DNA from 3 places in the Neobacillus sp. BF23-41 genome. Region 3 is predicted to be linked to each of the others. Evidence: riboswitches for the same ligand, from Rfam matches in the RefSeq annotation. Region 3 holds a riboswitch; each other region holds the start of a gene.
What was found. A riboswitch is a leader RNA that binds a small molecule or an ion and turns the genes downstream of it on or off. The one in region 3 is predicted to bind glycine.
Positions count from the first base shown of each region.

Region 1: it holds a riboswitch for glycine, as region 3 does, so the genes downstream of both, gcvT (glycine cleavage system aminomethyltransferase GcvT) here and glyA (serine hydroxymethyltransferase) in region 3, are expected to answer to the same signal.
Region 2: it holds a riboswitch for glycine, as region 3 does, so the genes downstream of both, AB7942_RS20180 (amino acid permease) here and glyA (serine hydroxymethyltransferase) in region 3, are expected to answer to the same signal.

Region 1 is NZ_JBGBPR010000003.1:208,076-218,139, forward strand. It holds gene AB7942_RS06840 (rhodanese-like domain-containing protein) at 1-155, shown strand, start outside; gene gcvPB (aminomethyl-transferring glycine dehydrogenase subunit GcvPB) at 256-1,716, opposite strand; gene gcvPA (aminomethyl-transferring glycine dehydrogenase subunit GcvPA) at 1,709-3,055, opposite strand; gene gcvT (glycine cleavage system aminomethyltransferase GcvT) at 3,074-4,180, opposite strand; glycine riboswitch at 4,267-4,346, opposite strand; glycine riboswitch at 4,350-4,437, opposite strand; gene AB7942_RS06860 (DEAD/DEAH box helicase) at 4,615-6,303, shown strand; gene AB7942_RS06865 (YqhG family protein) at 6,281-7,072, shown strand; gene comGA (competence type IV pilus ATPase ComGA) at 7,201-8,283, shown strand; gene comGB (competence type IV pilus assembly protein ComGB) at 8,264-9,301, shown strand; gene comGC (competence type IV pilus major pilin ComGC) at 9,322-9,642, shown strand; gene comGD (competence type IV pilus minor pilin ComGD) at 9,642-10,064, shown strand, end outside.
Region 2 is NZ_JBGBPR010000014.1:98,160-108,223, reverse strand. It holds gene AB7942_RS20220 (ElyC/SanA/YdcF family protein) at 1-817, opposite strand, end outside; gene AB7942_RS20215 (benzoate/H(+) symporter BenE family transporter) at 885-1,130, opposite strand; gene AB7942_RS20210 (glycosyl hydrolase family 18 protein) at 1,221-2,441, shown strand; gene AB7942_RS20205 (hypothetical protein) at 2,870-3,304, shown strand; gene AB7942_RS20200 (patatin-like phospholipase family protein) at 3,406-4,326, shown strand; gene AB7942_RS20195 (hypothetical protein) at 4,680-5,234, opposite strand; gene AB7942_RS20190 (DUF2935 domain-containing protein) at 5,484-6,281, shown strand; gene AB7942_RS20185 (hypothetical protein) at 6,458-6,718, shown strand; glycine riboswitch at 6,989-7,069, shown strand; gene AB7942_RS20180 (amino acid permease) at 7,235-8,599, shown strand; gene AB7942_RS20175 (MFS transporter) at 8,834-10,051, shown strand.
Region 3 is NZ_JBGBPR010000007.1:87,450-97,513, reverse strand. It holds gene AB7942_RS13130 (amino acid permease) at 1-892, shown strand, start outside; glycine riboswitch at 1,103-1,200, shown strand; gene glyA (serine hydroxymethyltransferase) at 1,349-2,599, shown strand; gene AB7942_RS13120 (serine dehydratase beta chain) at 2,614-3,126, shown strand; gene sdaAA (L-serine ammonia-lyase, iron-sulfur-dependent, subunit alpha) at 3,126-4,007, shown strand; gene gcvT (glycine cleavage system aminomethyltransferase GcvT) at 4,023-5,135, shown strand; gene gcvH (glycine cleavage system protein GcvH) at 5,262-5,657, shown strand; gene gcvPA (aminomethyl-transferring glycine dehydrogenase subunit GcvPA) at 5,659-7,011, shown strand; gene gcvPB (aminomethyl-transferring glycine dehydrogenase subunit GcvPB) at 7,004-8,488, shown strand; gene lipA (lipoyl synthase) at 8,613-9,491, shown strand; gene AB7942_RS13085 (iron-sulfur cluster biosynthesis family protein) at 9,523-9,825, shown strand; gene lpdA (dihydrolipoyl dehydrogenase) at 9,940-10,064, shown strand, end outside.

The sequences.
Region 1 (10,064 bases), on a different contig from region 3:
AAATCCGGTCTGATATGCCAGTATATTTGTATTGCCAGAGTGGAATGCGGAGTGGACGTGCAGCCCAATTCTTACACCGAAAAGGCTATCGAGACCTTACTCAGCTACAAGGCGGGTTCAAAAAATGGTCAGGTAAAGTAAAAGCTAAGAAATAAGAAATCAATAAAGGTTCCGGATTCGGAGCCTTTTTTAATTTCAAAAACTGCTACACAAGATAAAGGTCAGATTATTTTTCGAATCTGACCTTTCCATTTATTAAGCTTCTTGGTATTTCAAAACTGGTTTACGGGCTGCTTTTGTTTCGTCCATCCGGCCGACCACTGTTGTATGTGGTGCTTCTTGAACGATTTCTGGATTTTCTTCCACTTCTTTAGCGATTTGGATCATAATATCGATGAACGAATCCAGTGTCTCTTTTGATTCGGTCTCAGTTGGTTCGATCATAATACACTCTTCCACATTTAATGGGAAGTAAATGGTTGGTGGGTGGTAACCAAAATCAAGCAGACGTTTCGCAATATCCAATGTACGAACGCCTAATTTTTTCTGACGTCTTCCACTGAGTACAAATTCATGCTTACAATGTCTATCAAATGGTAGATCATAATATTCAGCAAGCCTTCTCATCATGTAGTTCGCATTTAATACAGCGTACTCTGTTACCGCTTTTAAGCCATCTGGTCCCATCGAGCGAATGTATGTGTAAGCACGAACATTGATCCCGAAGTTTCCGTAATATGGCTTCACACGGCCAATTGATTGCGGGCGGTCATAATCAAGGACATATTCTTCGCCTTGCTTTGTGATAATCGGCTTTGGTAAGAACGGGATAAGGTCTGCCTTCACCCCGACAGGACCGGAACCAGGACCACCGCCTCCATGTGGGCCAGTGAATGTTTTATGAAGATTTAAGTGAACAACATCAAATCCCATATCCCCAGGTCTTGCTTTTGAAAGAACGGCGTTTAAGTTTGCTCCATCATAATAAAGCTTACCACCTGCTTCATGGACAATTTCAGCCAATTCAAGAATGTTTTCTTCAAATAGTCCAAGCGTATTCGGGTTGGTTAACATTAATGCAGCAGTATCTTCCCCAACAACCCTTCTTAAATCTTCAAGGTCGACAAGACCATGTTCATTTGATTTAACGGTAATTGTTTCTAGACCAGCAATCGTAGCAGAAGCTGGGTTCGTACCATGAGCAGAATCAGGGACGATTACTTTTGTACGGTTCATATCACCGTTAGCCTCATGATAAGCACGGATCATCATTAATCCAGTCCATTCCCCATGAGCCCCTGCGGCAGGTTGCAAGGTCACTTCGTCCATACCTGTTATTTCGATTAAATGCTCCTGCAAATCGTATAAAAGTTCAAGAGCACCTTGAACAGAGCTTTCATCTTGTAGCGGATGGACATGTGCAAATCCGTTAAAACGCGCTACATTTTCGTTGATTTTCGGATTATATTTCATCGTACACGAGCCTAGTGGATAGAATCCTGAATCGACGCCATGATTTCTCCTCGAAAGGGCAGTGTAGTGGCGCATAATATCAAGCTCCGAAACTTCAGGAAGTTCAGGCTCTTCTGTACGAAGGTAACCATCAGGAAGGAGACCGCTGAGATCTAGTTCCGGTACATCCATTTCCGGCAGGCTGTAGCCGATGCGGCCTGGTGTGCTAAGTTCAAAAATGAGTGCCTGGTCTTGATTATGCATGGAAATCCCCCAATTCTTTCACTAGAGTATCAATTTCTTCCTTCGATCTTTGTTCTGTTACAGCAATCAGCATATGGTTAGCCAGTTCTGAATAATCACGCCCTAAATCATAGCCCCCAATTATTCCTTTTTGTAAAAGGTTTTGGTTGATCTCTTTTACAGGCTTAGTTAATTTCACAACGAATTCATTGAAGGAATGGCCATCATAAACAACTTCAAAGCCGGCTTCCTTGAAAGCATTTTTCGCATAATGAGCTTTTTGCAAGTTGGCCGCAGCCATTTCCCTGACACCTTTTTTACCAAGAGCGGTCATCGCTACAGATGCAGCGAGTGCATTTAATGCCTGATTGGAACAAATATTTGATGTCGCTTTATCACGACGGATATGCTGTTCACGCGCTTGTAGTGTTAAGACAAAACCACGGCGCCCTTGGTCATCCGTTGTCTGTCCAACAAGACGGCCTGGAACTTTCCGCATTAACTTAGTAGTGACTGCAAAATATCCGCAGTGCGGTCCGCCAAAGGCAGTTGGGATCCCAAACGGCTGCGCATCACCAATAACGATGTCAGCACCAAATTTACCTGGAGGTGTTAATACCCCAAGGGACAGTGGGTTACTTGAAACAACAAACATGGACTTATTTGCATGAATGATTTCCTCAAGCTCTTTTAACGGCTCGACTCGCCCAAAGAAGTTTGGATATTGGACGATAACGGCTGCAACATCTTCATTAACGAGTCCTTTTAATGCGTCAAGATCTGTTACACCATCTTTGACTGGCACTTCAATCACATTGAGGTACTGACCCTTTGCATAAGTTTTTAGAACATCACGTGATTCTGGATGTACAGCACTGGATACGACTATCGTTTTTCGTTTGGTATGGCCTGCACTAAGCATTGCTGCTTCAGCAAGAGCAGTTCCGCCATCATACATCGATGAGTTGGCAACATCCATTCCAGTTAACTCACAAATCATGGTTTGGAATTCAAAGATAGCTTGAAGTTCACCTTGTGAAATTTCTGGTTGATAAGGTGTATAAGCTGTATAAAATTCTGATCTAGAAATAACATGGTCGACAATTACAGGCATGTAATGGTCATAAACACCTGCACCTATAAAAGATACGTTTCTTTTCAGGTCAGCGTTCCGACTAGCCATCTTAAAAAGCTCTTTCATTAAGTCTGTTTCAGACTTTGCCGCTTTTATATTGTACTCACCCTTAAATCTTACTTTCTCAGGGATATCGCTAAACAGTTCATCAATAGAGGAAACACCAATTGCCTCAAGCATAGTCTTCTTATCTTGTTCAGTCATAGGTAAATAGCGATGTTTCATAAACCTAACTCCCTTCTGTTATTTCTTTTCTTTTTTATAAAAAGGTGTTGGAACTACAGTAGCTTTTAAACGTTTGCCGCGAATTTCAACTTCAACTTCGGATTCAAGACCCGCAAATTCTGCATTGATCAGGGCAAGACCAATATTCCTCTTTAAGGTGGGTGATTGCGTTCCAGTTGTAACCTCACCAATTAACTGATCACCTTTATATACAGGGTAGCCATGACGTGGAATCCCACGATCAATCATTTCGATTCCAACCAATTTTCTTGTTAAGCCCTTTTCTTTTTGTTGGATTAACGCTTGTTTCCCGATAAAGTCATCTTCTTTGTTTAATTTCACAGCGAAGCCAATTCCAGCTTCAAGTGGTGAAATTTCTGGAGATAGTTCTTGACCATAAAGCGCTAAAACTGCTTCAAAGCGAAGTGTGTCGCGTGACCCTAATCCACATGGGATTACTCCATCTTCTTTACCTGCAGTTAAAATGTCTCTCCAAAGGTCCACAACATCTTTTGCATCGCAATACACTTCAAAGCCATCTTCACCAGTATAACCAGTTCTTGATACAAGTGCCTTTTTCCCATTTAGGATTACATCTTGTTGGAATTTGAAAAAGCCAATTTGGCTTAAATCATTATCTCCCGCAAGCTTTTGCAATACTTTTTCCGCAAGTGGTCCCTGAATAGCCAGCTGTGCTGTTTTTTCCGATAAGTTTTCTAAAGAGACATCACCAGTTAAATGGTCTTCAAGCCATTTGTAATCTTTTTCAATATTTGATGCGTTTACTACTAAAAGGTAATGATTGTCTTCAATCTTATATACAAGCAGGTCATCAACAGTACCGCCATTTTCATAACACATGGCGGTGTACTGGGCACCTCCATTTTTTACTTTTGAAATGTCATTAGTCATCATTTTTTGTAAAAATGCTAAGCTATTAGTGCCTTTTACTTCTACTTCACCCATATGGGAAACATCAAATAATCCTGCACATGAGCGAACAGCTTCATGCTCTTCTTTAATGCTAGAGAATTGGACCGGCAGTGCCCAACCTCCAAAATCAATGGTTTTTCCTCCCCATTCTTTATACACATCAAAAAGTGGAGTTCGTTTTAATTCAGACATTCTTAATCCTCCTTCAATCTTTGGCGCAAATTATTCAATGGATAATATAAAAAAGGACAGAAACCTCCTATGAAACGTAAGAAGGTCTCTGTCCTTGCACCTGAAAGTTTACCTAAAAAGGCTTTCCCCTTTGGTGGCTGCTTAAAGCTAGCAGCGCTCTCCAGAGCTGCGTCCTACAAGAGTTCTTTTGCCTGAGAGATTCACATTTCTGCTTGCTCCTTCGGCGCTACATAAGTAGTCTCTCCCCTTGTTATCATTCGCATTATAATATTATCCAAATTGGTCATACTAATTATACTTATAAAATAAATTACCTTATTAAAATATTTAAAACATTCAAAGCTATTATTATCCTACCATTAAAATAATACATTGAGCAATAACTTTATTAGAAAAGCATATAGCTGGAAATTGAATAAAAAGGAGCTGGAACCATGTCGATCGAAATTGAATTTGATTCCTCCTGGAAGGATGATTTTTTACATAGAATTGAAAACGATGGTCCATGGGGGAATTGGGAACTTTTTAAACTAGCAATTGGAGTTGAAAAACAGCTCGTCATTCCAGATTTCACAGGTTTATTGGCACCAAGTCATTTACCCAATCTAACCCCACTTCCTCACCAGCTTGAAACAGCTAAACAAGTAATTGAAAACATGAATGGGAAAGCCATCCTTGCCGATGAAGTAGGACTCGGAAAAACGATTGAGGCCGGGCTGATTCTAAAAGAATATATGATTCGCGGATTGGTGAAAAAGGTATTAATTCTTGTCCCTGCATCGTTAGTTACTCAATGGTCGATGGAGTTGAATAGCAAATTTTTCATTCCAGCCATTTCACAAAGGAAGAGCTATGTGTGGGAACAGTGCGATGTTGTCGTTTCGTCAATTGATACAGCTAAACGAAATCCCCATCGAGACATAATTTTTAAACAGGACTATGACCTTATTATCATTGATGAAGCCCATAAACTTAAAAATAACAAAACAAAAAACTACGAATTTGTCCAAAATCTGAAAAAGAAATTTTGTTTACTATTGACGGCAACACCCATTCAGAACCGTATCGAGGAAATTTTTAATCTGGTTTCATTATTAAAACCAGGACATTTAGGCAGCGAAACGACATTCTTTGAAAAATACAAACGAGATGCACGTTCATTAAATGATGATGAGCATTTAAAAGAATTAGTAAACAAGGTTATGATTCGGAACAGGCGGGCAGATACAGGCATTGAGTGGACGAAAAGGCATGTGGAAACCATTCCAATTGAATGCACTCAAGAGGAGAAAGATCTTTATGAGTCAATTACTGAACTAAAAAATGAGGGGAATTGGGCACAGACAAGTTCATTCTCCGTAATGACATTACAGCGTGAGGCGTGCAGCAGTAGAGAAGCAGTTTTTTATACATTAAAAAATATGCTCCAAAAAAAGGAAAATCCAACCCCAGTTTTTGAGGAACAAATTCAGTATTTAATAAAAAAAGTCGAAGCTGTCCAGAAGAATTCAAAAGCGGAAAAAGCATTAGAATTAATTCAAAAAGTAAATGATAAAGTAATTATTTTTACAGAATACCGAGCAACACAAATGTACCTCCAATGGTATTTAAAACAGCATGGAATTTCATCTGTCCCTTTTCGGGGCGGCTTTAAGCGTGGAAAAAAGGACTGGATGAGAGAATTATTCCAAAAGCACGCTCAGGTCCTTATTGCAACTGAAGCAGGCGGTGAAGGAATTAACCTTCAATTTTGTAATCATATAATTAACTTTGATTTGCCATGGAATCCAATGAGGCTCGAACAACGAATTGGTCGTATCCATCGTCTGGGCCAGGAAAAGGATGTCATGATTTATAATTTTGCGATAAAAAATACTGTCGAAGAACATATTTTGAAGCTTCTTTATGAGAAAATACATTTATTTGAAAAAGTAATTGGTGAACTGGACGATATTTTAACAAAGTTGGAATTTGGCAATATTGAAGACCATTTAATCGATATTTTTGGACAATCCTCATCCGAAGGCGAAATGCGAATTAAAATGGAAAATTTATCATCAATGATTGAATTTGCTCAGGACATGAAGAAGGGAGATTCCCATGCAGCAGCAGGAAATTCATAACTTTTTATTGAACTATTTTCAGGCTAATGACTGTGCAATTGTGGCGAATAGCCCAGGATATTTGACTGTTCAGTTAACAGTTGAACTTGATAAGGAATTAATGAATCGCCCTTTTTACTGGCACTATTTAGAAAAAACGGGTGGAATTCCAAACCCGATGAAGTTAACATTTATTACGAACCAAGATGCCGCTCCTGAAAATATAAAGGGGGAAATCATTCATTTTGGTTCACCTCGGCTTCATCAAATTTTTACTTCGACGAAAAATTTAGCCAGCTATATCCGACTTTATGAAAATCATCGGAATCAAAACAAGCAAACTCCTTTACTACCATGGCTATGTATGAATGTTAAGATCTCCTATCAATGTGACCGTAAGCGGGATATTTTCAAATCTATCGGCTTACAACTCATTAACGGAAAAATGGTTGAAGATTTCCATGACAGACTGCTTGAAATACCGTTAACACCAAAAATACCTGATTACTCCTTTACTTTGTCACCTTTAGTGAAACCTCAAAGCGGGATGTTGAGAGTTGAAACCTATCTTTCATCCATAATTGAGAAGGATGACCACTCTTGGGCAATAGATGCGCGAGAACGTTGGGATAAAGATTTACGCCTCTTGAATCATTTTTACGAGGATGTTGAAGATGAAAATGAAAACTTTGAAACCGAAAAAATGGCTCTAAAGGAACAGTACGAACCAAAAATCTCCATATCCTTCATCAATGGCGGCCTCTTTTATCTAACTGAAAAAGCAATATAAGGGACAGGGTGTCAGGCACCATGTGAAATTTTCACATGGTGTCTGACACCCTTAAAAATATTTTTGAAAATAAAGAAGGATAAGGAGGAATCATGTCGAATATTATCCCATAGAAAAATGAAAAGGCGGTGGTACTTATTGTTAGCGAGATAGAAATTTTAGCAAATCGAATCATTACAGATGCTGCACGAAACCAGGCAACAGATATTCACATTATCCCAAGGAAGAGGGACACACTCGTCCAAATCCGATTAACCAACAAGTTAATTCCTCGACTATCCCTTCCAAAAGATGAATGCGACAGATTAATCTCACATTTTAAATTCACAGCCAATATGGATATCGGAGAAAGAAGACGACCACAAAGTGGATCCATTTTTTGTGAAGTTGACGGAAATTTAATGGGGCTCAGACTTTCCACACTCCCTTCTAATAACAGAGAGAGCCTTGTCATCCGGCTATTACCACAGCAAGAACAAATTCCTTTTCACCAACTTTCACTCTTCCCAGCAATGACCCGAAAACTACTTGCCCTTCTCAAACACGCTCATGGATTAATAATTTTTACCGGCCCGACGGGCAGCGGAAAAACGACTACTCTCTATTCCCTTTTAAATGAAACCGCCCACTTATTTCATCGTAATGTCATTACACTCGAAGATCCCATTGAAAAAAACTATGACTCAGTCCTGCAGATCCAAGTCAATGAAAAAGCAGGCGTCACCTATGCAGCCGGATTAAAGGCAATTCTTCGACATGATCCTGACATTATAATGGTCGGTGAAATTAGAGATGCTGAGACGGCAAAGATTGCGGTAAGGGCAGCATTAACAGGCCATCTAGTGCTTTCCACGATGCATACCCGTGATGCGAAGGGAGCGGTTTATCGCCTGCGTGAGTTTGGAGTGAATTGGTTAGAGGTCGAGCAGACACTTATTGCCATAACAGCCCAAAGGTTGGTTGAACTTACCTGCCCTTTTTGCGAAGGAGAGTGTTCACCTATTTGTTATTCCTATGGCAGATGGAAACGTGCCAGTGTATTTGAACTTTTATCCGGACGAAATTTACACGCAGTAATGAAAGCTGCTCAAGGAGAAAAAATAGAAATTCGTTACCGAATGATAAAAGATGTAATTAATAAGGGCATTGCCCTTGGATATATCCAAGAATCTGAATATGAACGATTGGTATATGACGATGAAACGGTCTAAATGGTCAGTGAATGAACAAGCTAATTTCCTGAGAAGAACCGGTGAACTATTGGCAAGGGGGTATCCAATTGCTTTAGCAATTGAATCCATAGCATTACAATTACCGTCAAAACGAAAGGAGGATTTAAATGGTTGTTTAGAAGAGTTGAAAAAGGGTTTACCGTTTCATGATGCATTAAATAATCTTGGTTTCAACAAGGACTTAGTCGGTTATGTCTATTTTGCGGAGCAGCATGGCAGCTTTGCTGATGCTCTGTTAGAAGGAAGTGATCTTGCCCTATTAAAAGATAAAGACGTACACAAGTTGCTCAAGTTGCTTCAGTATCCGATGGTGCTTTTAGTTATTACAGGATTTCTATTTATTTTTATAGAAAATACATTGCTGCCAAGGTTCACCACCCTTTTTTCATCGCTTGGTCTGGAAGCAAATTTTTTCACAAATGTCATTTATGCTTTTGATCAATACTTCCCAACTGTTATCGGTACCCTGCTTCTGATCCTAATTATGGGAGCCGCTTATTATCTTCTCTTTTTTAGAAAACTCTCCGTCCTAAAACAAAGGTCACAACTTGTTCGAATACCTTTTGTTGGCAGGATCCTCAAATTGCTGTTTACCCACTACTTTTCCATTCAACTTAGCTTTCTCTTATCCGGTGGATTATCAGTTTCCGAAGCCTTACAACTATTTGAACAGAATCATCGACATCCTTTTTACTGTCACTTAGCTAAAAGGATTAAAACTAAGCTAATTACCGGAGAAAAGTTGGAGACAATTTTAGCGTCTCTGTCATTTTTCGAAAAAGAATTTCCGATGATTGTAAAACACGGCCAAGAAAATGGAAAATTGGAGCAGGAGTTATTATTTTTCAGTAAGCATTGTGTCACTAACATGGAAGAAATGATAGAAAAACGGTTAACAACCATCCAGCCAATTCTTTACATTTTTATTGGATTCATGGTGGTTTCGATGTATTTAGCGATTCTTTTACCCATGTTTCATCTACTGGACGGCATTTAAAAAAATGGAGGTTATTAAAAATGATGAAAAATGAAAAAGGCTTTACTTTAATTGAAATGATGATCGTCATGCTCGTAATTTCGGTCTTGTTAATTATCACAATTCCAAACGTTGCCAAACATAATTCTAACATCAACAATAAAGGCTGTGATGCCTATGTTAAAATGGTCCAGGCACAAGTTCAGGCTTATGAAATGGATAAGAATAAAGTACCAACCATCGCGGAACTAAAAGCAGAAGGATATATAAAGGAGGACGCTAAAGGTTGTCCAAACGGAAAGACAGTTGAAATAGACTCTGAAGGTACTGTAACAGCTGTTGCATCAGTAACCACTCCATAATGAATACGCATCAAAAAGGCTTCACTTTAATTGAGTCCTTGTTAGTTCTCTCCATCTTCATGATTATCTCCTCAATTACAGTTTTCTCATTAAAACCACAGCACTCAGTAATGGAGGATGAGGCCTTTTTAATCCAATTAAAAGCCGACCTATATTATGCTCAACAATATGCTATCTCCCATCATGATGAAGTATCCATTGTTTTTGTTCCAGATCAATATAGGTATTTTCTGTATTTGTGGCCGGAACCAACGCCGATCGTCAATCGAAATTACAGTACAAATATTTATCTCAAAGAAGGTTCTCTCCCCTTATATTTGAAATTCCTAAGCGACGGAAACGTAAACCAGTTTGGAAACTTTTTTATCCAAACAAAAAATAAAACATATGTTATTACTTTTTTAATTGGAGAGGGTCGGTTC
Region 2 (10,064 bases), on a different contig from region 3:
CAAGGATGATTCTTTCTTTTGCAACTCCTTGTGAAATGAGCCACTTGCTCATGGCATCCGCTTCTGTAATCCCTTGTTTTGGAACTCCGCCAGATACTATGATTTTTGAGTTTGGATATTTATTCGCAATCGCAAGTCCGGCTTTTAATCGCTCAATGAGTGGTGGTTTCATGGATGCATCTTCCCCAAGAGCGTATCCCAATATGACGATGGCATGATCTTTTGATGGCAGGTTTGCTGGAACATCAACATTAAATTTTTCTTTCATCGTATTTTCAGTTCGCTTAATTTTTTGAACGTATTCCTTTGCTTTATTCGAATCGATTCTTATTAACTTTGAAATGGAACGATTATACGTTTTTTCGTCTCCATTTATACGAGAGTAGACCCCATAAACTAGATTGGTATTAAAATGATTCGGGTCTAAATTTAATATTTGTTTATAAGTTAGAAAAGCTTCCGGAAGCTTTTTCTGAATAATTTGTGTAGATGCTAATGAAAATTTCAAATCAATGCTGTAAGGATCCAGTAACGTTGCTTGGATAAATGCATTTTCAACAACATCATATTTACCCTTTAAGGTAATACCCTTAAATATTTCTGTTTCAGCTTTCTTAATGTCTCCACCATGCCAATAATAGTACATTGAGATATCCTCAAGCTGCTTGATTCGATATGACGTGGCTTCATCATGTTTTAATGAACTAATATTTGGGGGCTCTTGTGTGGTACCATTTGTTGCATATGCAGTTGTAAATGTTAAAGAACTCAAAACAATTGCTAGTGACAAACAGATTGCTTTTTTCAAACATATCATTGTTGCCTTCCTACTTTCAGTTTAAAATTAAATTTCTCCTTTCTAATGTTTCAAAAATAAGAATCTTTTATTCCAATAAATAAATAACAATATAAGAACATGTAAAAACAGGCCAAGAGTTTGACCTGTTTTTTTCAGCTAAGGTTCCTCCTACCAATCCCCAAAAAGGTGCCCCGATATGGAAGAGCAAAATTCCAGAAATAGTAATCAAAAATGAAAATACAGCACCTGTTTTAAAACGCGCTGAATAGCATATCTTCAAAGAGTCAGTTAGGACATTAATCATGGCCAGCCCACCCAGCATTTTAATCAATGAGGAAGGACTTAAAAATTTGCCGTGAATAAATTATAACTTTTCTTATCAACTTAAGAAATAAACAAATTAGAGAAGTAGGTGTAATAGGTGTCGCGGAACTATTATCAGTTATTCACCATAATTTCTTTAGGCATGGTCTTTTTACTAATGATGTCATCCTGCAGTCATTCACAAAGAAAAAATGGTAGTCTAAATAGTGTTCGAGAAAATACTTACAGTCTCGAAAAGCCATCGCCAGTGAAAATGCAGGATTTTCATCCAGGTTACTCAGAAACGAACGACCAGAGAGTTCAGGGACATAATACTAATAAAATCTCTCGTGAAGTTTTAGGCTTTTACACAGAACAGGAAGGCAGTTTTCCCGGTTCTCAGCCTACATTTAACTCGCAATTCAACAATATAAGCATCATTGCACCCTTTTGGTACAAGCTTGATGATAAACGTCCAGGCAGTCTGATAGATTCCGTTACAGCAGCTCAAAAGAAAAAGGTTATTCTAAGCGCTCATGAAAAACAGGTGAAGGTATATCTAGTTGTTCACAACCTCTTTTATGAAACCACGGAGAAGGGCAAGCAAGTAGCGAGTAATGTACTCGATAACGATAAAAACCGAAGTGTTTTCATTCAAAATTTACGAAATGAAATAAATCAGTTCAGTTATGACGGAATTAATATAGACATGGAAAATTTGTATTTGACAGACCGAGATTCTTTTAGTCTAATGATTAAAAAATTGTCTGATACACTGCATCGTGATGGGAAAGTAGTGACGGTTTCCGTCCCGGCAAACACAGGTGATTCGCGTGCTAATCCCTGGTCACCGTGGTTTGATTACGCAAAACTTGGTCTATTTGCAGATCGATTAATGATTATGACCTACGATGAACACAACGCAAACACAACACCCGGGTCAACGGCGTCGGCTGATTGGACAGAAGCAACGATTCGTTATGCTTTGAATAAAGGAGTCCCAAAATCAAAAATTTTACTCGGTATCGCTGGTTATGGATGGGACTGGGACAAAACAGCTAATAAAGCTTTATATAGCTCCTATGCACTGTTAATGGAGCATAAAACAAAATATAAAGCTGAAATTTTGTGGGACCCTCGTACGCAAACACCTCATTACAATTATGTAGATCAAAAAAAACATATCCACGAGGCTTGGTTTGAGAATAGTGACAGTCTGCAGTCTAAACTAAACCTTGTAGAAAAATATAACTTACAAGGAATCGGCATTTGGCGACTCGGCTTAGAAGACCCTATGTACTGGAAGGCCATACCCGAGACAATAAAAGTAAAAAAATGATGATCTTGAATGAATTTTCCCTACAGAATGTAAGACATATAAAAAAGCAGATCCAATTGATCTGCTCAGATTGTCGAGAAAGGTTCATTTCTCGGCAATTTTTCATTTTGTCTGATCCAAAATCTCGATTTTTATTTATTGATTATCCCTGCTAACTGGCCTGGAGCGCAAATCAACAGACAAGTTGAAAATCCTATATATTAAAATTATTTTAACAAAGGTCCTATATTACTATTAAAATAGTAGCTGAGGTAGAAAGAAATGGTAAATATGGCTTTCGAAGTTTTTTCGTAATCGGGATACTATAAAAATATAATTACAGCATATTAATGTCCATATGAATACTATTTATCAATATAAAGGTAGGATGTAAAAGGAAATAATGATACCACTGGATGAAATAGTTCTTAAAAGGGAGTGATAGTAAAATGCTTTATATAAGGAACATTGAAAAGATCATAAATGATACATTAGATAAGCATAATTTAAATATTGACTATGAATTTAACAATAATCTCACTGTACCTATGAGTTATAACGTATCGACAAATACTATAAAATTTAATTATCTACAAGTTAACGGTTATATCAACAAAATTAGAATTAAAGAGATAGATGAAAACTTTGTTAGAATTATTCTTTATCATGTGATTGGGTATTACTTGGATTTTAAAAAAAACAAACATGATCTTAGGATTCTAATGTATGGTGAAGATGAAGAAATAGAGAAGCTTAAATCTGAAATTGAAACGAATGCTTGGGAATACGGGAGAACATTGGTACCGGAACAACTGTTACAGTCATATGATAAAGTACGTGAATTAGATAAAACTTTAATAAAGGGCCAATTAACCAATATGTAATCATCTTTTTTACTTATGGGGTTTTGTCAGGAAAACTTCTTTTCCGTCGTTAATCAACTATCTTAGCAGTTTAAAATATATTACTCGTGAGGTGGAAAAAAATGAAGGCGGATGCTGTTTTTGAAGGTGGTGGGGCTAGGGGAATTGCTTTTATTGGAGCGATTCAAGCAATGGAAGAGGAAAAAGTAGAATGGCAAAGATTAGCTGGAACATCAGCAGGAGCTGTAATCGCTGCTCTTTTGGCAAGCGGCTACAAAAGCTATGAAATTAGAGATCATTTGAGCAAACTAGATTTTTCAAAGCTACGAGGTAGATCGTACTTGAATCGAATTCCGATTTTTGGTACCTTATTAGAACTAATGATTCATCTTGGAATTTATAAAAACGATTACTTGGAAATCTGGATGGATTCACTTCTTATAGAAAAAGGAATTAAGACATTTGCGGATCTTCCAGAGGAAAAATTGAAGATCATCGCTTCTGATGTTACGAATGGCCAAATGCTTGTTTTGCCAGATGATTTGGATCGTTATGGGATGACTCCTGCTGATTTTAAGGTTTCAACCGCAGTTATGATGAGTGCCTCTCTCCCATTTTTCTTCCGTCCGGTTATTTGGAAATCAAAAGACAGTAAAAAGTCCTACATTTTAGATGGTGGTTTACTTAGTAACTTTCCAATATGGATATTTGATACGGAAAACCCTCGGTTTCCAACGTTCGGCTTCCGTTTTGTGAAAGATAAAGTTAACATAGATCCAGTAATACCAACGCCCCTCCACCTTTTTAAAAATATATTTAAAACGATGATTCAAGCCCATGATCTACTACATTTGAATAAAGAGACGATTGAACGTACCATTCAAATTCCAACTGGTGACATCAACGCTACTGATTTTGAATTGGATACGGCTGAAATCGATTTTCTCTATATGTCAGGCTATTCTTCTACAAAAGAATTTTTATCGAAGTGGGATTTTGAACAATATAAGGTTAAAAGAATGCAAAGATTAAAGAATAAGTAGCTGAAAAGGCCATTTCTCGAACTTTATTTAGAAAATAGATTAAAAGTGAATGTAATCAGGTGCACAATAGCAAGAGCACCTAATAGATTCGTACCGATATAGAGTAGAACGTCCATTAGTTTCCTCCTCAATTTTTTACACTTCAATACTTAAATCATTATAAACAAGGTATATTGAAAAAGTTGTCGATATTCCTCATTTTAAATGAACTGTTAACTTCTTTTAATAAAAGAAAAAAATTTTCATTGTTTGACTTATGTTTGTAAAAAAGGCCATGCTATTCTGAACTGCCCTGTAAATGTTAGACACTAAACTAACATTTACGGGGCAGTTCATTCTAAGCACGGCTTTTCTCATTTCCACCATTTCCACCATTTCCTTTGCTCGGCGACTGCGATTTGCTTTCTGGTTTCTTCCTCAATCATTTTACTTCGTTCCTTTTCCAATTGCTCCATACGTTCAACATACTTCAAAATTAGATTAATCTTTTCTTCTAGCTGAGCTTCTCGTACTGCCTTCTCCTTCAAATGTTTGATTAAATCTAAGTTTACTTGCTCCAAATGTTCTATACGATCCAATAACTCATTAGTGTTAGTATTCTGCTCAGTATCGCCATCATTAGTTGTCTGTAACGGCACTTCTTCCAAAAGTGTTACCGTTTTATTTTCTTCAGAGATCCATGTCATCACTGCTTCGGCTGAATGGTCCATCGTCATACCTTCTTGCTTACTGAATTCGATTAATTTACGGAATGCGATAACATCTTTTTCAAAATAGGTTCTATGTCCTCTGTTATTACGCTGAACTTGATACCCATGTCCTTCCAAGAGAGTGGCATACTTCCGTAATGTATTGCCATCAATTCCAAGCAATTCCTGTACGTTACTAGGTGAATATATTATCGTCATAACACTACACCTCCAATTTAACACTTCTATAAAACGCTGAGAATTCCTTTTTTTATTAGAATTTTTCTGAATGAAGTATAGGTAATGCACTATATGGAAGGAAATGGCTATAATAGTGATGAAGAAAGGAGATTAATAGATTAAATTGAAATTTTTGGAATTTAAACCAGTATGTCATTGGTCATAAGTAGCAAATCAGAGGAATAAACATCAAAATAGTGTGGGTATTTCTTATTGGGAGGAATAAACATGAATGATGTCTTTGCGAGAACAGCAAGATTTGAACATCGTTTTTGGCTCCAAATATTAGGTGATCATTCAAGGTTTATTTTCGAAGCCCTTGCACCCGTTCAAAAAGCGGAAATTGAAAAGGCAGCATCTTTTATTCGAGTTTTTGACAAGCTTCTGGATCGTGCAAATTCCTCAGATTTAGTGACATTAACAATCGAAGCTGAAACAGAGGTTATAAGATTACGGGAATTTAAATTGGACTTATTAAGAAAACATCTGATTGGGAAAATAAAAATTCACCTTTCGCCAACCTTTATCAATCATATGGTCAATGAATTAGAGGAATACTTAAGAATTTTAATACACCTAAAAGCAGGGGAAGTTCCACCTGTTTACCATGAACTACATCATCATCTTTTATGGTTATTAGATGCTTCGGGTCATTCTGAGGCAATTTTCTCTAATTTAGATAGTGTTGAAAAGAAGCTCATAGAGAAAAGTAATACATTTAGGAAGAATTTTGAAGACTTTTACCTTAAAGCAGTCGAACTAGCAGGATATTTAAGAACTAATTTAACTTCGTTTCCTGCTTTGGAAAGAATGAATTTAGAAAGCCAATTGGAAATAAAGTTATTTCAAAATTTTCTACATGAAATAGAAGAACTCAGACTAAGTAAGCAAGCATTAGGAACATTCGCCCCCCTAATGGCGGATCATATGTACCGTGAAGAATGTTATTATCTTATGAAATTAGCAGAATCGGCAAATCTTGACTCACCGAATTGTAATCCTGCAAAACCTCGACGTATGGAGTGAGTTCACAAAACTGCCAAAAATAATAACTAATAAAAGGTGAGGGGGAGTTTAAGCAAACACCCCTTTTTGCTGTTATGGAGATATCTGGATCATATAAAAAAACTTCCTTATTTTCCAAGAACATTGGACAGGGTTATTTCCATATTCTATTGTATCAATACTTGAGGGTGTTCATTATGAGTATCAAAAGGGAAATACAAACACAACCACAACCAATGATCGGTCAAGCATGGACTGGTAGACATGTGATCTTGCTTCACTGTACAAATAATAATCAATTTATTAATCTTTATAAAAGTTTCCATGCTCCGATTGAGCCTCCACGTCACAATTGTGCGGAAACTTTGTCGCAATTACTAAGTATCGGCTATCGTATAATCGCGGTTACTCCCATCTCAGCAAATCATATTCAATATTTTTTGGTACTAGGAGATTAAAGATGCAGAATCAAGGATTACGATAAAAATGAACCCAATCCTTTGCAGTGGGTTCATTTTTTGTTACTCCATTAATCTAGATTTTCCGAAATTAATTATTGACAAAGTAATTGAATACTACTAAAATTAGAAATTATTTAACAATAATTTAGTTTGTGAGATAAGATGTTTTAATGCATAACTTTTTTAGCGGGGGATTTTGAACCATTTGTTCTTCTACATAAATTAAATACTAAGCAAGCTATGATTGCTATGGATCAAACTATAGCAGGAGCAGCTTCTGGAGAGACCGCAGGAAATCTGCGGCGCCGAAGGGTTCACAATCTCAGGCAAAAGGACAGAAGAGTACGAGTTTTATTTGTTATTCTAACAAAAGAGTAATGGATATTATTTGTTATTCTTATGACCGATGAGATTGGAGAAATTCCAATCTCTTTTTTTACGGAGTTTAACTCATTGTTCATAATTTCACATAATGGACAAAGGAAATTATTACTAAATGAGGGGGCAAATGAAGTGGCACAACAAGAATTAAAAAGAGATTTAAAAAATCGGCACGTACAACTGATTGCGATTGGAGGTACGATTGGTACAGGTTTATTCCTAGGTTCAGGGAAAGCCATTCAGTTAGCAGGTCCATCTATCATTTTTGCCTACTTAATTGTGGGTATCGCATGTTTTTTTGTAATGAGGGCATTAGGAGAACTTCTTTTATCAAATAAGGGCTATCAATCATTTACGGACTTCGCTGAGGATTATATTGGACCGTGGGCTGGTTATGTAACTGGATGGACGTATTGGTTTTGTTGGATTATGACAGCAATGGCTGATATTATTGCTGTTGGTGTATATGTACAATATTGGTTCGATATCCCACAATGGGTACCTGCTATAGTCTGTTTAATTCTATTATTGGGACTAAATTTATTAACAGTAAAGCTATTTGGAGAATTAGAGTTTTGGTTTGCTTTAATTAAAGTGATCACCATTCTTGCTTTAATCATCATAGGGGTCATTTTGTTAATTATTGGATTTCAAACAGATTCAGGAACGGTTACAGTAAAAAATCTATGGAGCCATGGTGGTCTTTTCCCAAATGGAATGTCAGGTTTCTTACTTTCTTTTCAAATGGTTGTCTTTGCATTTGTAGGTGTTGAATTAGTAGGTGTATCAGCAGCCGAAACATCGAATCCACAAAAAAATATCCCATCTGCAATAAATAAAATACCTTTAAGAATACTGTTTTTCTATGTGGGAGCCCTTATTATCCTTTTATGCATCAATCCATGGACGCAACTGAATGCAGCAAACAGTCCTTTTGTAAAAACGTTTAGTTTAGTTGGTATTCCGATTGCTGCAGGAATTATTAATTTTGTCGTCTTAACATCTGCTGCGTCTGCCTGTAACAGTGGATTGTTTTCAACGAGCCGCATATTATTTAATTTAAGTAATCATCAACAGGGACCCGCGAATTTTGCTAAATTAAATAAAAATCATGTACCGAGTAACGCATTATTTATATCTGCACTTGTTCTATCCGTCGGAGCTCTTTTAAGTAAGCTGATTCCAGAACAAGCCTTTGGTATCGTGACAACGATTAGTGCGATTTGTTTTATTTGGGTTTGGAGCATTATCTTAATTTGTCATCTGCGATATAAGAAATCACGCCCAGATTTACATGAAAAGTCGATTTTTAAAGCACCATTTACCCCATTTATTAATTATCTTGTTCTCACGTTATTTGCATTTATTCTCATTATTATGCTATTTGCAGAATCAACTCGTGTCGCTTTATTAATGACACCATTATGGTTCATTCTTTTATTCATAGTGTATTCATTTAAAAGGACAAAGGGAAAAAATATTAGAATATCTGCGTAAAGTAGAATTCTTGCAATATAATAAAAATATTGTCACATGAAATGTATCGTGTTACTATTAGATGAAATTAAATTCCTTTAATTTGGTCCAGAGAGGCCAAAAAGGCAAAAGTAAACTTCATCATACTAATTATGTATATGAATGCCCTTTTGTCCTTTGGATGAAAGGGCATTTTATTTTTGCCCATAATCTTTTAATCAAAGTCCTGTGAGGCTTGAAAGGAGAACGACAAAAATGGATTATCGTAAAAAAACAGTAGTTGCATCAGTAGCAGGTTTAACATTAGAGGGCATGGATATCATGTTTATCTCCTTTGCGATGTCGATGATTATTGCAGAGTTTCATATTGACATGGTTGCTGGAGGTCTTATTTCTTCGATTACCAATTTAGGTATGCTCGCTGGAGGAATCATTTTCGGTATCTTAGCAGATAAATTTGGGAGAGTTAAAATATTTACCTATACGATTCTACTATTTGCTATCGGAACGGCATTAACTGGTTTAGCCGTAAATATTGAACAAGTATACATCTTTAGGTTTATTGCCGGCTTAGGCGCAGGTGGGGAATACGGAATTGGTATGGCGCTTGTGGCTGAAGCATGGCCAAAGAATAAACAAGGACGCGCTTCTTCTTATGTTAGCATCGGTGCACAATACGGTGTGATTCTGGCTGCACTTCTTAGTGCCATGATCCTGCCTGCTTGGGGATGGAGAGGATTGTTTTTCATCGGATTGGTTCCGGTTATATTCGCCTTTATCGTCCGAAAAAAATTAGACGAATCACCCGTGTGGCTGGCATCACAAAAGAAAAAACAACTTGTGCCAAAGCAAGGGAATTTAAAGCAATTGTTTGCTACTCCAAGAACTTCAGTTACGACGATTGCTTTAGCTATCATGGCAACGGTCCAAATTGCAGGTTATAATGGCTTGATGATTTGGCTGCCATCCATGCTTCAACAATCCCAGGGATTATCAGTTTCAAACTCGGCTCTTTGGACGATTAGTACAGCTGCGGGAATGATTGCAGGTATGTTAACTTTTGGACAGTTTATGGATCGACTTGGAATGAAGCGGTCATTCGGAATCTTCTTATTCGCTTCCGCAATCGCAGTCTTTTTATTCTCCTTTGCGTCAGGAAGTGCGGGTCTTTTAATCGGCGGTGCGATTGTAGGATTCTTCTCGAATGGAATGTTTGCTGGTTACGGTGCATTAATAAGCAATTATTATCCAGTAGAAATTCGCAGCACAGCAACCAATACTATCTTTAACTTCGGTAGAGCATTAGGGGGATTATCTCCTATTTTAGTAGGATATATCCTGCAGCATGCTAATGTGACGATCGCAATGGGATATCTTGCTGTACTCTACTGTATCTCCTTTATAGCAATGGTTAGTTTGAAAAAAAGAAAAGATAATCAAGATCAAAACATTACTTTATCTAAAGCAGTGTGAATTGACTCTTAAA
Region 3 (10,064 bases):
AGGCTTTTCCACAAATTCAGGCGCATCCAGTTTCACAAATCTATGGAGCCACGGCGGCATGTTCCCAAATGGCATAAATGGCTTTATCCTCTCATTCCAGATGGTCGTGTTTGCGTTTGTTGGCATTGAACTTGTAGGACTTACTGCAGGTGAAACAGAAGACCCGGAAAAAGTTATCCCAAAGGCCATCAATAATATTCCTATTCGGGTATTAATTTTCTACATTGGCGCCCTTATTGTCATTATGAGTATTTATCCGTGGAACGCCATCAATCCAGCGAAAAGCCCATTCGTTCAAGTATTCGTGGCGGTTGGTATCGCTGCAGCTGCTGGTATCGTCAATTTTGTCGTTCTAACCTCTGCAGCCTCGGCATGTAACAGCGCCATTTTCAGTACAAGCCGGATGGTATACTCACTTGCCAGAGATAAAAATGCACCAGTACCATTTGCAAAACTTACTTCTCGTCAAGTACCTTCCAATGCATTGTTCTTCTCCACTGTTGTTATTTTAATTGCCGTTGTGTTGAACTATGTAATGCCAGAAGGAGTATTTACGCTGATTACAAGTATTTCTACAGTATGTTTCATCTTTATTTGGGGTATTACTGTCGTCAGCCATTTGAAATACCGCAAAACCAGACCAGATCTAGCGAAAGTGAACAAATTTAAATTGCCGCTTTATCCATTTTCCAATTACTTAATCCTTGTCTTCCTAGCGTTCGTCCTTGTCGTACTAGCACTTGCGGAAGACACTCGTGTTGCTTTGTTTGTAACACCTGTCTGGTTTATCATGCTGATTGCGATTTATAAGATGTTGATAAAGAAGGCGGATTATGCGGATCAGGAGAATTATGCGGATCAGGAGAATCAACAAAAAGTAGCAGAAAATTAAGCGGCAACCCAAAAAAATAACATTTATTAATAATTATTGTTTCCGCTTTCAAAAAAGCTTGACTTAGATTCCATTAACTATTATTCTGAAAATAATAAAAATGAATATGCGGAAGATGGTTGTGGGAGAGTGCAAGTTTACACGCCACCGAAGGAGCAAGTTCCAAAAAGACCCTTGGAACAAATCTCTCAGGTAGATGGAACCACAATTGGACGCAACTCTGGAGAGCGCGTAGACAGTTTACGCCACCAAAGGGGAAGGTTCTTAATCGAACTTAAACTCTCAGGTAAAAGGACAGAGAAGGGTAGAAGAAAGCCATGTGCTACCCTTTTCTGTCCTTTTTTGCGTGCAAAAAAATATGGTTTCGCTTCAGACTTTATCTTGGGAATAAACAGATAAAATCTGAGGTTAAACACAGATAGAGGTAGCTAATACAACGAATCGAGGGGAAACGGTTTGAGTTTACAACAAAATGATTCAACTATTTTTGAAGCAATTAGGAAAGAGCAACATCGTCAGCATCAAACATTGGAGTTGATCGCATCTGAAAACTTCGTAAGCTCAGATGTTTTAGAAGCAATGGGAAGTGTGATGACGAACAAATATGCAGAAGGCTATCCAGGGAAGCGTTACTATGGCGGATGTGAATTTGTCGATGTGGCAGAACAAATTGCAATTGACCGACTAACTCAGTTGTTTGGTGCTAGATATGCCAATGTTCAGCCTCACTCAGGTGCACAAGCAAATTTTGCTGTATTTTTCGCACTGCTTCAACCTGGTGATAAAGTGATGGGGATGAACCTCTCTCATGGCGGGCACTTAACGCACGGAAGTCCTGTCAGTGTTTCAGGAAAATGGTTTGAGGTAGTGTCCTATGGTGTGAGAGAAGATACTCAATTGATTGATTATGATGAACTGGAAGCGATCGCGAAAAAAGAAAAACCGAAATTGATCATTGCTGGTACAAGTGCTTACACTAGAACGATTGATTTTGCACGGTTTAGACAAATTGCAGATCAAGTTGGCGCAAAATTCATGGTAGATATGGCGCATATTGCAGGACTTGTTGCAGCAGGTCTTCATCCATCGCCGGTTCCATACGCAGATGTTGTAACGAGCACTACGCATAAAACGTTGCGAGGACCGCGCGGCGGCATTATTTTAACAAATGATGATGAGATGATAAAAGCCATTAATAAATCGGTGTTCCCAGGGATTCAAGGCGGCCCGTTAATGCATATTATTGCAGCTAAGGCGGTTGCATTCAATGAAGCATTGCAGCCAAGCTTTAAGGAATATGCGAAACAAATCATTCTAAATGCCGACACACTAGGCAAAACATTAAAAAATGAAGGTGCAGCCCTTGTTTCTGGTGGAACGGATAATCATATCGTCCTTTTAGATTTACGTCCGTGGAATTTAACTGGAAAAGAAGCAGAAAAATTATTAGAAGAAGCTGGCATTACTGTAAATAAAAATACCATTCCATTTGATCCACAAAAGCCTTTTGTTACGAGTGGTATTCGCATGGGGACGGCGGCTTTAACGACTCGAGGTATGAAACAGGATGAAATGGTGAAAATCGGGGAAGTAATCGCATCTGTTTTGAAGAGCAATGGGGACAAAGCCGTTCTTGAAAAAGCAAAAGAAACAACCAAAGCAATTTGTGGAGTCTATCCGTTATTTCAACAGGCAATCACAGTATAAGAGGGGGTATGAGGATGGAATTTCAGAGTTGTTTTGACATTATAGGCCCTATTATGGTGGGACCGTCGAGTTCTCATACAGCAGGTGTCGTATCTATCGGGAAATTTATTTATGAACTGTTAGGAGATTGTCCACAAGAGGCCAAGATTGTATTTTATGATTCCTTTGCTGAAACCTATCAAGGACATGGAACAGATAAAGCACTTCTTGGCGGATTGATTGGGATGGATACCGATGATATACGCATTAAACATTCATTGGAGTGGGCAAAAGAGGTTGGCATGCAGTACCATTTCGAATTTGGAGATATCTGTGACCATTATGACCATCCAAATACAACAATCGTGACAGTGAAACACGGTGATCGTGTTGTAAAGGTTGGCGGTGCATCACTTGGTGGGGGCTTATCCAAGATCTTTATGATTAACGAGGCGAAGGTAGATATTCGTTTAAGCGCAGGCGATGACTTTTCAGCCCTTGCTAGTTATTATCAACCAAGAGAGAAAGTACTTGTGGAGGCAATATGATGGAGATTCGGTCGATGAAAGAGCTGATTGAAGCTTGTGAAAGAGAACAAAAAACCATTGGTGAAATCATGTTGATGATGGAAACAGAAAAATCAGGAAGAGACAAAGAAACCATTATTAGCATGATGGAAGAGCGATTGATCAAAATGAAAGAGGCCGTTGATAGCGGTATAAAAGATGCTTCGACTGCACCGAGTGGAATTTCTGGCGGGGATGCCGTGAAAATGTATGATTATGTACATGAAGGTAAATCGCTTTCAGGAAAATATGTAAGCAATGCAATGAGCTTTTCATTGGCAACTTCAGAAAGCAATGCACGGATGGGGGTTATTGTGGCCACGCCAACTGCAGGAGCAGCCGGTATTTTGCCGGGAATATTGTTTTCGCTTCATAAAAATGATGGCACACCCTATAAAGATTTAGTCATGGGATTGTTTACGGCAAGTATGCTTGGGTTTGTCATTGCAAACCGTTCGTTCATTTCGGGGGCGGCTGGAGGCTGCCAAGCAGAGGTAGGATCCGCAACAGCCATGGCAGCAGGAACAATCGTTGAGTTAAAAGGGGGCACGCCACAGCAAGCAGTAAATGCGACGGCCATTGCCATGAAGTCACTCTTGGGTTTAGTTTGTGATCCAGTCGCGGGTCTTGTTGAAGTGCCTTGCATAAAGCGAAATGTGATTGGAACCTCCATCGCATTTTCAGCGGCTGATATGTCTCTTGCGGGGATTGAAAGCCGCATTCCGTGTGATGAAGTGATTGAAGCGATGTATAGGGTCGGAAAAGATATGCCTCGGACACTTAGGGAAACTGCGCTTGGAGGTCTAGCAATAACAGAAACAGGTAAACAGGTAAAGGAACGACTATTTTGTCGGAAATCTTAGGTAGGGGGTCTATCAATGGGGACAGAAACAGCATTAAAGCAAACACCGCTTTTTGAAGTTTATGGAAAATCAGGTGCGAAGGTCATTGATTTTGGAGGCTGGGCATTGCCAGTACAGTTTTCCAGCATTTTAGATGAGCATGAGGCGGTTCGATCAAAAGCAGGTCTTTTTGATGTCTCACATATGGGTGAAGTGCTTGTTGAAGGCAAAGATGCAGAGAGTTACATTAACTACCTTGTCACTAACGATGTAACAAAGCTTAGTATCGATCAAGCGCAGTATACAGCAATGTGCTATCCAGACGGCGGGACAGTCGATGATTTATTAGTGTACAAATTAGCAGATGAAAAATATTTACTCGTCATTAATGCCTCAAACATTGAGAAAGATTATGAATGGATGAAGCAGCATGTAAAAGGAGATGTGACGCTCCAAAATATTTCGAAGACAGTAGCTCAGCTTGCCATCCAAGGTCCAAAGGCTGAAGGTGTTTTACAAAAGTTAACGGAAACAGATCTATCAGAAATTGGCTCATTTAAATTTGCTCAACATGTCAACCTGGACGGAATTACAGATGTGCTCGTATCTCGTACAGGTTATACAGGAGAAGATGGTTTTGAGCTTTATTTAGCCGCTGAACAAGTCGAAGCACTTTGGGTAAAGCTTTTAGAAGTAGGAAGGGAGGATGGCTTAAAGCCATGTGGCCTCGGTGCACGTGACACGCTTCGTTTAGAAGCACGTCTTGCACTTTATGGTCAAGAGTTATTAAGTGATATTAGTCCTCTTGAAGCAGGAATCGGCTTTGCCGTAAAAACGAAAAAAGAAAGTGATTTTATCGGTAAATCCGCACTATTAGCACAAAAAGAGGCCGGATTAAAACGAAGATTAGTAGGAATTGAGGTAACAGGCCGGGGGATTCCACGCCACGGTTATCAAGTAGTTTCGGAAGGTGGAGAGGCAATTGGTGTTGTTACATCGGGAACCCAATCACCATCTTTAAAGAAAAGCATAGGCCTTGCACTAATATCCGCAGAACATGCAGAAGTGGGGACACCATTAAAAGTGGAAATCCGAAATAAGCAGATTGATGCCGTTGTTGTTAAAACACCTTTCTATAAAAAGAGTTAATAGAGTGATAGAGTTCTCTGGTTAACTTGTATAAAGATGATAGGCAGGCCGACTATTACGTAAACTTACATGAAATCAAGATCTGAAGGATCAAACTTGAATTTACAATCGGAAGGAAGAGAAACAATGACTAAAGCGACAGCAAATTTACTATATAGCAAAGAACATGAGTGGGTATTACAATTAGACGGAAATCGGGTACGTATTGGAATCTCTGATTTTGCACAAAAGCAATTAGGAGATATTGTCTTTGTTGAAACCTTAGAAGTGGATGATGAAGTAACAGCGAATGATTCAATGGGTACCATCGAATCAGTAAAAGCAGTTTCTGACCTATACTCTCCTGTATCAGGTACGGTTGTTACTGTAAACGAAGAGTTAGGAGATGCTCCTGAGACGATTAACGAACATCCATTTGAAGCAGGTTGGTTAGTAGAAGTGGAAATGTCCAATCCTGATGAATTGGAATCACTTTTAAATGAAGATGCGTACCAAGCATTTATTAATGAAGGAGAGGAATAAAATGACTTCCACTTATCGATACCTCCCTGATACGAAACAGGATCAAGAGGAAATGCTTGCTTTTTTAAATATTTCTTCGATAGATGAGTTATTTGAAGATATTCCAGCTGAAATTCAACTAAACGGTGAGCTGCCTATTCCAGAGGCAGTGCCTGAGCCGCTCCTTTTGAAAAAAATGAATCAACTTGCTTCCAAAAATAAAAATGCTAATCATTACCCAACCTTTCTTGGTGCAGGAACTTATGATCACTATATTCCAAGTGTGGTCAATCATATGATTTCACGGTCCGAATTTTACACCGCCTATACACCATACCAACCGGAAATCAGCCAAGGTGAATTACAGGCGATTTTTGAATTCCAAACCATGGTTTGTGAGCTGACAGGAATGGATGTCGCCAATTCTTCGATGTACGATGGCTTTACATCTCTTGCGGAAGCTGCATCACTTGCTGTTACATCAACACGACGTTCCAAAGTACTTGTGTCAAAGGCAGTTCATCCTGAATCACGTGCCATCTTAAATACGGTGGCAGATGGCCAAGGTTATATAGTTGAATACGTCAATCTTACTGATGATGAGACAAGCTTAGTGAAGCTGCAAGGACAAATAGATAAAAACACTGCTGCTGTTATTGTTCAATACCCTAACTTTTTCGGTTCCATTGAGGATCTAGCAGAAATTAAGAATATCGCGGATACAAAAGGAGCGCTTTTAGTTGTAAGCGCCAATCCATTGGCACTGGCACTCTTGCAGGCTCCTGGTAAACTTGGAGCAGACATTGTGATTGGGGATATGCAACCATTAGGAATTCCGATGTCCTTCGGCGGCCCACATTGCGGTTATTTTACGGTAAGTAAGAAATTCATGCGAAAAATCCCAGGACGAATTGTCGGGCAAACGAAAGATGAAAAAGGACAACGCGGATTTGTATTAACCCTGCAAGCACGCGAACAACATATTCGCCGTGATAAAGCATCATCTAATATTTGTTCAAACCAAGCATTAAATGCACTTGCTTCTGCGGTTTGCATGAGTGCACTTGGAAAGCAAGGAATTCGTCATATGGCCCAATTAAACTTTGAAAAAGCCGATTACATGGCAAAATCTTTAAATAAAAAAGGCTTTACCATTATGAATAAAGCGCCATTCTTTAATGAATTTGTTGTCAAGCTTCCTCGTCCGGTAAAGGAAGTCAATGCCAAACTTCTTGAGGCAGGTATCATCGGTGGGTTTGATTTAGGAACGGATTACGGTTTAGAAAATCAAATGCTGCTAGCAGTAACAGAGCAGAGGACAAAAGAAGAGATTGACCAATTTATCGAGGTATTGGAGGCAGTTGTTAATGGTTGAATATAATGACCTAATTTTTGAAATCAGTCGTCAAGGACGTGTTGGATCAAGCCTTCCGGAAAGTGACGTTGATCCTGTTGATCTAAATGATAAACTTCCCAAGCATTTGATTCGTGACCTGCCAGCAGAACTCCCGGAAGTATCAGAGTTGCAGCTTGTTCGCCATTACACAGCGCTTTCGAATAAAAACCATGGGATCGATAATGGCTTCTATCCACTTGGTTCCTGTACGATGAAGTACAATCCGAAAATTAATGAAGATGTAGCACGTTTGGAAGGGTTTAGCCGCATTCATCCATACCAGCCAACGGAAACAGTACAAGGCGCACTAGAGGTCTTATATGAATTACAGGAAGAGTTAGCTGTCATCACAGGAATGGATGCAGTGACATTACAGCCTTCAGCAGGAGCACAGGGTGAGTGGACAGGGTTAATGATGGTCAAAGCCTACCATAAGCAAAAAGGAGAGGTAAGAACGAAAGTCCTTGTACCAGACTCTGCACACGGAACAAACCCTGCAAGTGCATCGGTTGCCGGTTTTGAAACGATAACGATTCCATCCAATGAGCATGGGTTAGTCGACATCGAAGAATTAAAGAAGCATGTAAATGATCATACAGCCGCACTGATGTTAACAAATCCTAATACTCTCGGCCTGTTTGAAAAAGAAATCGTAGAAATCTCCAAGGTTGTTCACGAAGCAGGCGGCTTATTATACTATGATGGAGCCAATGCTAATGCCATCTTAGGGAAATCAACTCCGGGACAAATGGGCTTTGACATTGTGCACTTAAATCTTCATAAAACATTTACTACACCTCATGGCGGCGGCGGCCCAGGTGCAGGTCCAGTCGGTGTGAAAGAGAAACTGATTCCGTTTTTACCAGTACCGCGTGTTGAGAAAGTGAATGAGGTATATGTGCTAGACTCGAACCAACCGCTATCGATCGGTCGAGTGAAAGGATATTATGGAAACTTCGGTATTCTATTACGTGCGTACACCTATATTCGTACAATGGGACCTGAGGGGTTACGTCAAGTGTCGGAAAGTGCAGTACTTCATGCGAATTATCTGCGCAAAAAACTTGAGCCGTATTTTGAGGCACCGTATTCACAAATTTGTAAGCATGAATTTGTGTTATCTGGAACAAGACAGAAAAAGCTTGGTGTAAGAACACTTGATATGGCCAAACGTCTGCTTGATTTTGGCTACCATCCACCTACCATCTACTTCCCACTAAATGTAGAGGAATGTTTGATGATTGAACCGACAGAAACAGAGACAAAAGAAACACTAGATGCTTTTGCGGATGTCATGATTCAAATTGCAAGAGAAGTGGAAGAAAATCCAGGTGTCGTATTAGACGCACCACATACTACGGTTATTGGCCGATTGGATGAAGTACAGGCAGCTAGAACACCAATCTTACGTTATACAAAAGAAGAAACAGTAAAAAGAGAAACCGTAATGTCTTAAACGAATGGGTAAACATGAACCACTGAGAATGAAGATAAAGAAGAAAATAAATTTTCTCACGATGTCATTCTCGGTGGTTTAATATAAACCAAAAACTTCATGACTGTTCATAGGAGTGGAAGATATGTCTATTGATTATGTTCGCAAACCGGAATGGCTAAAAATAAAATTAAATACGAATGAACAATATACTGGCCTAAAAAAAATGATGCGTGAAAAAAAGCTACATACGGTCTGTGAAGAAGCGAAATGCCCAAACATTCATGAATGCTGGGCTGAACGTAAAACCGCAACCTTTATGATTTTAGGAAGTGTATGCACGCGTGCCTGCCGATTCTGTGCGGTTCAAACAGGGCTGCCGACAGAGCTTGATTGGGAAGAGCCAGAACGTGTTGCTGAATCAGTGGAGCAGATGGGCTTAAAGCATGTCGTGATTACAGCGGTTGCTCGTGATGATTTAAAAGATGGAGGAGCCGGGGTATTTGCTGAAACGGTACGGGCAGTAAGACGTCGCAATCCATTCTGTAGCATTGAAGTCCTCCCGTCCGATATGAAGGGTGAATATGACAACTTAAAAACATTAATGGATGCCAGGCCAGCCATTTTAAATCACAATATTGAGACAGTGAAACGTTTATCACCTAGAATTCGTTCACGGGCAACTTACGAACGTTCCCTTGAGTTTTTGAGACGAGCAAAAGAAATGAATGCTACTATTCCAACAAAATCAAGCATTATGATTGGTCTAGGAGAAACAAAAGAAGAAATTATAGAAACGATGGACGATCTTCGTGCAAACAATGTAGATATTATGACAATCGGTCAATATTTGCAACCAACCAAACATCATCTTAAAGTCCAAAAATATTGGAGTCCACAAGAGTTTGAAGAACTAAAGATGATTGCCATGTCAAAAGGCTTTAGTCATTGCGAAGCAGGTCCGCTGGTTCGCTCTTCTTATCATGCAGACGAACAGGTTAATGCAGCAAAAGTGAATGCTTAATCACTTAAAATAAGGGGAGAGAGGTCCAACTATGATAAAAATGACAAATGAAGCCATGAACAAGCTAAAGGAAATGGTAGTCAATGGAGACCAGACTCCCCGGATTGACGCCGAAGTCGCTGGCGGATGCGGAATGACTGTTAAGTTTTCCATTGTATTTGATGAACCACGACGAAACGATTTAACCATTGAGATGGATGGGATTCAAATTAGGCTGGATCGTTTTACAAGACGCTATATTAATGAAGAAACACAAATCGATTATAGCGCCGAACACGGTTTTCTAGTTGGAGAAAGCTTTGCCTCTAGTGCATGTGCAATTGAAATTGTTTAATAGGTACATTGTTGATGGGGAATACGGATTGGAGTTTTGAACTGTTTTATGATGATATTAAACCAAGTTTTCCTATAGATATGAATACATATTTTTATTAAAGGAGACACGAAGATGACAAAAGAATATGATGTTGTTATTATCGGCGGTGGAACAGGAGGGTACGTTGCTGCCATTCGAGCTTCACAATTAGGTTTAAAAGCGGCGGTAATTGAAAAAGGAAAAATCGGTGGAACATG